2 regions of the Marinococcus sp. LNHM4E3-1 genome follow, and region 2 is predicted to be linked to the other one. Evidence: riboswitches for the same ligand, from Rfam matches in the RefSeq annotation. Region 2 holds a riboswitch; the other holds the start of a gene.
The links. A riboswitch is a leader RNA that binds a small molecule or an ion and turns the genes downstream of it on or off. The one in region 2 is predicted to bind thiamine pyrophosphate.
Positions count from the first base shown of each region.

Region 1: another riboswitch for thiamine pyrophosphate. It lies ahead of ACTRXI_RS13290 (LuxE/PaaK family acyltransferase); the one in region 2 lies ahead of thiD (bifunctional hydroxymethylpyrimidine kinase/phosphomethylpyrimidine kinase).

Region 1 covers NZ_JBQLID010000013.1:55,923-60,763, forward strand. The annotation lists gene ACTRXI_RS13275 (glycosyltransferase family 2 protein) at 1-534, shown strand, start outside; gene ACTRXI_RS13280 (LCP family glycopolymer transferase) at 557-1,486, shown strand; gene ACTRXI_RS13285 (hypothetical protein) at 1,593-1,871, shown strand; TPP riboswitch at 2,347-2,450, shown strand; gene ACTRXI_RS13290 (LuxE/PaaK family acyltransferase) at 2,552-3,661, shown strand; gene ACTRXI_RS13295 (acyl-CoA reductase) at 3,658-4,841, shown strand, end outside.
Region 2 covers NZ_JBQLID010000004.1:50,014-54,854, forward strand. The annotation lists gene ACTRXI_RS05405 (four-carbon acid sugar kinase family protein) at 1-440, shown strand, start outside; gene thiE (thiamine phosphate synthase) at 484-1,143, opposite strand; gene thiM (hydroxyethylthiazole kinase) at 1,156-1,959, opposite strand; gene thiD (bifunctional hydroxymethylpyrimidine kinase/phosphomethylpyrimidine kinase) at 1,977-2,789, opposite strand; TPP riboswitch at 2,890-2,989, opposite strand; gene ACTRXI_RS05425 (efflux RND transporter permease subunit) at 3,031-4,841, opposite strand, start outside.

The DNA of each region.
Region 1 (4,841 bases), on a different contig from region 2:
GAAGCGATCAGCTATACCGAGCTCCCCGAAACATGGAAGGACCTGTTTAAACAGCGGATCCGGTGGCAGAAGTCCTACATGGACTGCCTCGTGCACTTTCGTTCGTTTTTTGCCCGGACGCTCGTTACAAAGGCGGTTTCCTTTTTCTATATCATCGAATCTCTAATCGTTGGCATTTTAGCTGCTTACGTGACCGCCGGCTTCTTTGTCGCCAACGCCTTCCTGAACATGGCATTTGTCTTTGTCGGCTTTATCGTCGTCTATATGAGCTACATATTCGTGTTTAATTTCATCTATAATATGCTGGCCCTCCGCCAGGTGAACCATTACGGGTTTACGTTTAGCCAAGGCGACCGCCTCCGCCTGCTTGCGACCATTGTCTTTGACGTCTTCGTGCACCGGTTTATCACGATGTACTTCGTCATGTATGGAAGCATTGCTTATTTTTTCAACAAAGACTGGAAAAAAGTCTCCCGCACGGGAAACCATTACGACCTGCAGGCGGCACCGTCGGAATCCAGAAAGAAATCTTAAATGCAAGGGGGCGGCTCGAGACATGAAATGGAAAAAAATCGTATTAATCATCGGTACCAGCCTTGGTGTCATGCTGGTTGTCGCCGGCAGCTACGGGTGGAACCTGGTTGCCACCACTTTTACGGCCATCCAGGAAGACGTCGACCGGGCGGAATCTGACAACCGGCTCGACACGATTCATTTGGACGAGGGAGATCCGTTTTCCGTCTTATTGATGGGCGTGGACGAATCCGGGGGTCCGGATGACCCTAACCAACGCACAGACGCGCTCGTGCTGTTAACGGTCAATCCGGATACGGAATCCACCCAGATGGTAAGCATCCCCCGGGACACCTACACGACCATTGCCGGAGAGGGGGAAAAGGATAAAATTAACCACGCCTATGCATTTGGCGGGAAGGATGAAACGATCCGCACCGTCGAGCAGTTATTGGACGTGCCTGTCGACTACTTTTTCCAGGCGGACATGGCCGGTTTTGAAGACATGGTGAACACCATGGATGGTGTCCGGGTCGATAACTCGTTCGCCTTCACGTATAAAGGCACCCATTTCGCCGAAGGCTCCCAGGAATTAAACGGCGACGAAGCCCTGAAGTATGCGCGCATGCGCAACGACGATCCCCGCGGAGATCTGGGGCGCCAGGAACGGCAGCGCAACCTTCTTCTTGGAATGATGGAGAAAGGCACCGACATCTCTTCGGTACCGAAAATAAAAAGCATTCTCACCGTTGTGGAAGACCATGTGCGCACCAATTTCCAACTGAAGGACGTCTGGACGGTCCAATCGAACTACCAGCCCGCCTTCGACGAGGTGAAGCAGCATGAAATCGAGGGGGAAGACGGCGAAAAGGACGACACGTATTACTACATGCCGGACCATGAACAGGTTGAGGAGCTGTCGGACCGGTTAAACCGTCACCTGGAAATTGAACATACAAATGATGAGGCATAAAGTTTTGTCAGCCGCATGGGGAGGTTACCTCCGATCCCTTTCCCATGCGATTGTTTCAGTTCAGCTTAATTTGGCTTCCACAGAGCCAACAGTTAGGGAGGAAACAATGAAGCTAAAAATTCAAAAAGCATTAAACAAACTAGATAAACATGCGAACGACAACATTTCTTTATCATTGGTCCAAGGCCAGGAAGCCTTGATATATCTAAGCGCTAAGGAAGAGCAAAAATTAAACGATATTTTCTACTTTCTTCGCGCAGAAAATCTTGTTTATATCGAAGTCGTTGAAAGCGATGCCCCGACTAATAGCCAAGGGTATCATTTGATGAGGGCCATCCCTCTGCCAAGTCTAGTGCAAATACTGAATGAAACGGAAGCTAAATAATGGGTTATCCACTGAACTGCAATTGGTTTTCTAGATCAATGAACGTATTTCTTCTTTCATCGCCCCGAAGTGCTAATTCTTAGAGGTGTATCTACATATTTTTTTGCAGCCAAGGTTTCTTGTTGATCCGTATACTTCCTCCATTAGGACCCGTCACAGCTAGTATCATCAAGCTAATATTCATTTGCTGCCTCGCTAGTATACCGACAGCTTTTCTATCATGACCTTATGACATTGGTAGACCTTCACTTACATTTGATCATTGGGCAATCATAGAAAACAATTCTTTAATGTTTTGGTTGCAAGGCTTGTCACATAATTTTAAGATCCCCTTGGGGTTCTTTGCCTTCATAAGGGGGTATTGTGATGGAAACTATCGGTGGAGCACCGGCATTTCGGAGTAACCCTATAATGGCTACAGGAAAATTGACAAAGTTTGTTCGCGTGTTAAGATAAATGAAAGTTTAATAACATATTGTTCCACTAGGGGAGCCGCTAGACGGCTGAGAAAAATGAATGTTTAAACCCTTGGAACCTGATCTGCGTACAAGCAGCGGAGGGAAGTGGAGTTGTTCAAAGGCATACGTGTATGCTTTTCGACGACCACTCTCATGGATTCGAGAGTGGTTTTTTTTATGGTTTCAAGCATTAGGGGTGTGCAACAAAAGGAGGTATTTATCGTGGCTTTAACCTATATCGAGGTCAAACAGAACATAGAACACTTTATCAGCCAAGAAAGCTTTTCTAGTGAAGCATTCACTATGGCTGCAAAAGAACTGTTTTCGTTTCAATATCAAAATAATCAAGCCTATCGAACATTTTGCCGCAAACGCCGGTTTCATCCCAAAGCTGTCGAATATTTTAAAGATATTCCCCCTGTACCGATCCAGGCGTTTAAGGAAGCAATGTTAACATGTTCCACCGAAAGGGAAATAGAAAGAATTTTTATGACGAGTGGAACCACAAACCCTCATAAGCGTGGGAAAAACGCGCACAAAGATCTCGATATTTATGATTTATCTTCGAAGAGATACTTTAAAAAAACCATGATGCCGGATAAGCCTCAAATGAAAATGGTGGTATTGTTTCCTCCAGAAGAAGAGTTGCCGAACTCCTCACTTGCCCATTATCTTCAAATTATTAAAGATGCTTTTGGAAGTCCACACAGTGAGCATGTGGTATATAAGGGACAATTCAATCACGAAAGACTCATTTGCTTGCTTCAAGAAGCAGAAACAAAAAAAGAACCCATTTTTGTTCTCGGGGCTACCACTTCCTTTCTTTCCTTTTTAAAGCATTGTATAGCAAGCAATCTTTCTTTTCATCTTCCAACGGGCAGTCGAATCATGGACACAGGAGGAGCGAAAAACTTGTCGAACGTCATGGAGGCGTCCGATATTAAACAGAAGCTCAGCCACCTGTTTGCCCTTCCTCAAGACGTTTGCGGGAACATGTACGGAATGACCGAGTTGAGTTCACAGATCTACGACCCATTGTTCGATGCCGAAGGTGAAAAAGGATGGAAAAAGACCCCGCCTTGGCTTAAAACCATTATTGTGGATCCAGAAACGAGGATGGAGAAACAGGAAGGGGAGCAAGGCATCATTGTTCATTATGACCTTGCCAACATTAACTCTGTCATGCCCATCATGACAGAAGATAAAGGGATAAAAGGCGAAAATGATCATAGCTTTTATTTTTTGGGAAGAGTCGAAGGAGCAGAAGCTAAAGGCTGTTCCTTAGCTATCGAAGAATTCTTAACAGCTTATCAAGGAGATTTTTACTCATGAAAGTACTATACAAGGCCGGCTTCTTACCCGCCCATATAAATGATAAGCTGGCTCATACCCGATGGACGTTCGAAAATCACGGCAAAACCATTCACGTTGACGTTCCTGTGCTCCAAGCATCTCAAATTAACGATCTTGGTTCCTCCCTTAAAAAGCAACAGCAAGCATTTAGTAGTCACCATCGAGTGGATGAAATCGTTAATATTCTTGATCAAGTAGTACAGAATTGGCTAGATCCAGCGTACAAGTTTCGTCAAATGGCCGAGGAGGCGCTTCCGGTCATCACCGGATACGATCAGGACATGATTCGTTTATTCTTGTCTGGATATTTACGTCGGTTTCGAAAAGAAAATCTTCAACGATTTCTAGAAGAAGATTTTTCGAATCCTTTAGTGCTAGATGAATTCCGTCCACGAAAAAGCGGAGGCTTGACTCGAGCTTACGGCGCAGACCTATTGACTTATATTTTTTCCGGCAATGTTCCCGGTGTGCCTGTATGGAGCCTGATTGCTGGAATGTTAGTGAAGTCAGCAGCGATTGGAAAAGTCTCTTCCGCAGAACCCCTTTTTCCCAGTTTATTTGCTCAGTCTATCCAAGAAGTTTCCCCCGAATTAGCAGAAACCTTAGCTATCGTTTGGTGGAAAGGAGGAGATACTACTGTAGAAGATAGCCTTTTTCATCAATCTCAAATAGTTGTTGCCTACGGCAATGAACATACCATGAATAATATTTCAAGCAGAGTTCCTGCTCACACTTCTTTTCTGCCCCACGGCCCTAAGATAAGTTTAGGCGTGGTAACCAAAGAAGGTGTAAGCAATTCGTTGGCCTTGGTAAGCGCTAAGCGAGCGGCCACTGATGCCTCTTGGTTTGATCAGCAAGGATGTTTGTCCCCGCACGTGCTGTATGTAGAACATGGAGGTGATTATTCGCCAAAGGACTTTACGTCCCTACTTGCGCAAGAGATGAAAAATTTCCAAAGCAAAATGCCACGAGCAGAGATCTCTTCTGCTGAAACGAATGCCCTTTTAAAGGCAAGAACAGCGGCGGAATTCATGCCAAACGCTGATTTATTAAATAGTACAGATAGTACCGATTGGACGGTCGTTTGGCAAGACCAGCAACTACGTTTTCCTCTTTCCACCCTCAACCGGCTCATTACTGTGATTCCTATTTATGACTT
Region 2 (4,841 bases):
GTCCTGCAGTAATGGATGAGAATGCCTTCCGTAAGGAAACCCGCCGCGTTCAGCAGATCGTCGATGACTCTATCGAAGGCGGGAATACGGTATGCGTCTACACTTCCCGGGAGCGCATTGACTTAGGAGCGAACCGAAAAGAAGAAGAACTGGCGCTATCCGTAAAAATTTCCGATGCAGTAACAAACTTTGTGAAAAATGCTGCTTCACAGCCGGCATTTGTCGTTGCGAAAGGCGGTATTACATCAAGCGATGTTGGCACGAAGGGGCTGCTCGTAAAAAAAGCAGAAGTGCTCGGGCAGATTGCTCCCGGTGTACCCGTCTGGCAGACAGATGAGAAAAGCCGCTTTCCTGGTATTCCCTATGTAATTTTCCCGGGAAATGTAGGAGAAAAAGAAACATTACAGCACGTCGTACAAACCTTACAGAAGCATATATAACATAAAGAACCGGCGGGAAGTTTGTACTGACCCGCCGGTTCTTCTATTTTTCCTGTTTTTCTGCCGGCCCATTCAAACGGCTGCGAAGTTCTCTTGCAGCATCTTCCGGCTCGTCTGCCAGACTGATCGCAGAGATCAATGACACTCCGTCAGCTCCGGCCTCCACAATATCAGCAGCGTTGGTGGCGTCAATGCCGCCGATACCTACAATCGGAAGAGCAATGCCTTCCGCCCGGAGCCGGCGGATGCCCTCCAGTCCGACTGGAGCTTTGGCATCTTCTTTAGTATCAGTCGCAAACATCGGTCCTACGCCCAGGTAATCCGCCCCGTCTGCAGCCGCCCGGTGTGCTTCTTCAATAGTGCGCACGGATACCCCGATCACCATGCGGGAAGGGCAGCGTTCTTTAACTTTAGAAGCCGGGTCATCCTCCTGTCCGATATGAATCCCGTCTGCTTCGAGCCGGATTGCCATATCCACATCGTCATTAACAATAAACGGAACATTAAAGGCAGCACACTGGGCCTTCATCTTCCAGCCGAGCTTCCATTTTTCCTCTTCAGGCAGTGCCCCCTGGCCTTTTTCGCGGAACTGGAAGCACGTAACACCGCCCTGAAGAGCTTCCTGCAGTACGTCTTCCGGGTTTCGTTCACCTGTATTGTTGCTTCCCATAATAAAATACAGCTTCAAAATCTCTTTATCCATGGTTTCAGCTCCCTATGATTCCTGTTTGACGCGGATATAGTGGCGCAGATCCATTTCCTGTGTTGCGTGGAGGGCGTTTAATAATTCAATTTGAAAGGAGCCCGGGCCCTCCCTCGTCGTTAGACTGCCTGCGATTTCTGCTGCTGCCCCGTAATAAGCAAGTGCGGCTGCTACTGCTCCAGCCGAATGCTGAACGGTTAAAAAGGATGCTGCGATCGAACTGAGAAGACAGCCGGTGCCGGTTACTTTGGTCAGCAGCGTATGGCCATTCTGCACGATAAATACTTCGCCCTGATGAGCGACCGCGTCTTCCACTCCGGTCACCGCGGCAATTGCTTCAAACTTTCTTGCAGCTTCTTTGGCAAGCTCCGGGTTATCTGCTTCTCCCGAAGCGTCTACGCCCTGTACATTCCCGCTTTCGCCGAGCAGCGCGGCCATTTCTCCTGCATTTGCCCGGATCAGCGCCACGTCCAGCTCTTCGAGAAGAGCAATCGCCGTTTCGGTCCGATAAGCCGTCGCGCCTGCCCCTACGGGATCCAGTACAACGGGGATGCCTTTTTCATTGGCTGCTTTGCCGGCGATCCGCATCGCCTTCACCTGTTCGCGGTTCAGCGTACCAATATTGAGTACAAGTGCGTTCGCTGCTTTTGCCATTTCGGCTGCTTCCTCCGGCGCGTTTGCCATAACCGGGGATGCGCCCATCGACAGCAGTCCATTTGCAGTAAAATTGGTTACTACTGTGTTCGTAATATTATGAATCAGCGGCCGGGTTTTTCGTACTTCCTCCAGCAGACCTATAACTTCCTTTGCTTTCATGCCGATCCCTCATTTCTTTATTTTAATAGTTGATCGAGTGGAACGCGCACTCCCCAGTGGTTGACAGGCCCATTGCCTTTACCGATCTCAAGGGGGTGTGCAATCGCATTGGTAATATATTCTTTGCTTTCCTGCACTGCCAGATAGATGGACTTGCCCCGTGCAAGCTTTGCGGCAATCGCGGCTGATAGTGTACAGCCTGTCCCGTGCGTGTGCTTTGTATCCGTCCGCGGCGAACGGAAATAATGAATTTCTCCATCGACGTACAAAATATCGACTGCGTCTTCTTTCATATGGCCGCCCTTAACAAGCGCTGCCCGGGCCCCTAATTCATCAACAATTTTTTTAGCAGCTGCTTCCATCTCTTCGAGGTTCTGGACCTGAAAGTCCGTCAGGCTTGCTGCCTCAGCCATATTCGGCGTGACGACTGCGGCCAGAGGAAGAAATTCATTTTTCATAACTTCAAGCGTCTCCTTCTCAGACAGAGAATCGCCGCTTGTGGCAACCATCACCGGGTCAATAACCACCGGCAGGTCGTATTTTTTCAGCATGTTCACCGTCGTGCGGATCATATCCGGCGTTGCGATCATTCCGGTTTTTACCGCATCCGGCATAATATCATCAAAGACGGAATCCAGCTGGGCCTGAAGCAGACTGGTGCTCATATGCTCCACCTTTTGGACCCCGGTTGTATTTTGTGCGAGCACGCTCGTAATAGCAGACATCCCGTAGGCTTCACATTCCTGAAATGCTTTCAGGTCAGCCTGGATCCCAGCCCCGCCGGTAGGATCTGTTCCGGCGATGGTTAATACTTTAGGTACTTGTGGCATTCGTTGTATCCTCCTTTAGAAGGAATCCTGCTTTAGGTTCAAAAAAAGCTCACTCCCTGAAAGTAGAGAGTGAGCTTTGGCGTATACGTACGTATTTGTATAAAACGAAGCTCCACTTCCCTACGCTGGTACTACCCAGATCAGGTTCGAAGGGACCAAGAATGGTTCTTGTCTCAGCGCAGGCGCCCCTAGCGGATTCCTTACTATTTTTCTTAATCGTACGTGACGCACAGTCCTAATGTCAATTTTTTTCATCATCGCCGGATTTTTTATTTTTGTCCGAATCCTTCGAGGAACGGTCCCGTTCCTCATTTTGTGAGTTGCCGACGATACGTTCGAGAAGGTACAGAATCTCATCCCGCGACAGGTCTTCGCGTTTTTTATCTTCTACATTCTCAGGTTCCTTGCTCTGTTCTGCAGCTTCATTATTCTGCTGGTCTTCATTATTATTCCGTTCTTCCTGTTCTCTCTTTTCCCGTTCCTTTCGCCGTTCTTCTACTTCCCAGCCGTACATGTAGCCCCCGTCCGGCATGGCGAATTTTTTATTCATGCTTCTTGTTTCTTTGGTAAACAAGGTATAGAGCGTTGGAATAATAAACAGCGTCAGGAACGTACTGCTGATGAGACCGCCGATGACTGCAATACCCATCGGCTGCTGAATTTCTGCTCCTTCCCCAAATCCGAGGGCAAGCGGCAGCACCCCAAGGATAGTCGTAGAAGCTGTCATCAGGATAGGGCGTGCCCGCTTTTTCACAGATTCAATAACGGCTTCTCTTACCGGCAGCCCCCGTTCCACCAGCTGATTCGTATAATCAACAAGCACAATCGCGTTGTTAACAACAATACCCGCAAGTACAATCAAGCCGATAAACACTGTGATACTTAGTGGTGTCTGGGTCGCAAACAAGGCAAGCATAACACCGATCACGACCAGCGGTACGCTGAACATTACCACAAACGGATATTTGAATGATTCAAACTGTCCAGCCATTACGAGATAAATGAACACTACCGCCAGCAGGAAGGCAAACACCAGACTCTGAATGCTGTCATCGAGAAGCTCCTGTTCGCCGGAGAAGTTCAATGTAGTCGCCGCTCCGGTATCTACATCGTCAATCGTATCCTCAATTAACGTAGAGGTTTCGTTCAGACTCGTTCCGGAGCCGTATGTGACTGTAAACTCAGTACTCCGCTCCTGGTCAAGCCGGTTAATAACCGCTGGCCCCTCTCCTTCTTCAATATCAGCCACGTCGCTTAAGCTGACGTATTCTCCTTCCGGAGTAGCGAGCTGCAGACTTTCAAGGTCCTCCTGGTTTTCAAGGGAATCCTCTGCATACTGCACGTTCACATTCAGCGGGCCTTCATTATCCGTCTGGATTGTCGACGCCACTTCCCCGCTTGTAGTACTGTTTACCGTCTGCGCGATTTCAGCCGGCGTCAGGCCATTATCCTGCGCATCGTCTTCGTTAATCTGCACCTGAATTTCCGGAGCAGTCTCTTCATCTGACGTTTCTACATTCCGAATCGTGTTTTCACTTTCAAGCTCCGACTGTACTGCGTCTGCATCTTCAGCGAGTCGCTCTTCATTTTCGTTTGAGAGCGTAAATTCCACGGAATTTGCTTCTCCGCCGCCGATGGCTGCAGAAGACGATAACGAAATATCTGCCTGCTCGTCCGTGTTTTCCACATCGGACTCAATTTCTTCAATCATTTCCTCGGTCGATATGTCCCGGTCTTCGAGATCCTCCATTGTAACTGTAATAGAAGCTTCATTGGATCCCGAGCTTCCACCGCCTCCGGCTGCAACTCCACTGCCGCCCGAGCCGACTACCGCCATATAGCTTGCAATCTCATCCTGGTTTTCAAGCACGCTTTCAATTTCGTCGACCGTTTCTCCGGTCGTTTCCAGATTTGTGCCATTTTCTTTTTCAACATTGATCGTGAAAAAGCCCTGATCTGTCGTCGGGATAAAGTTCACCCCGGTCTGGGCAATGCCGCCGGCTCCGCCAAGCAGCAGGAGCAGTGTTAACAGCAGAGCGACAGCGCGGTGAC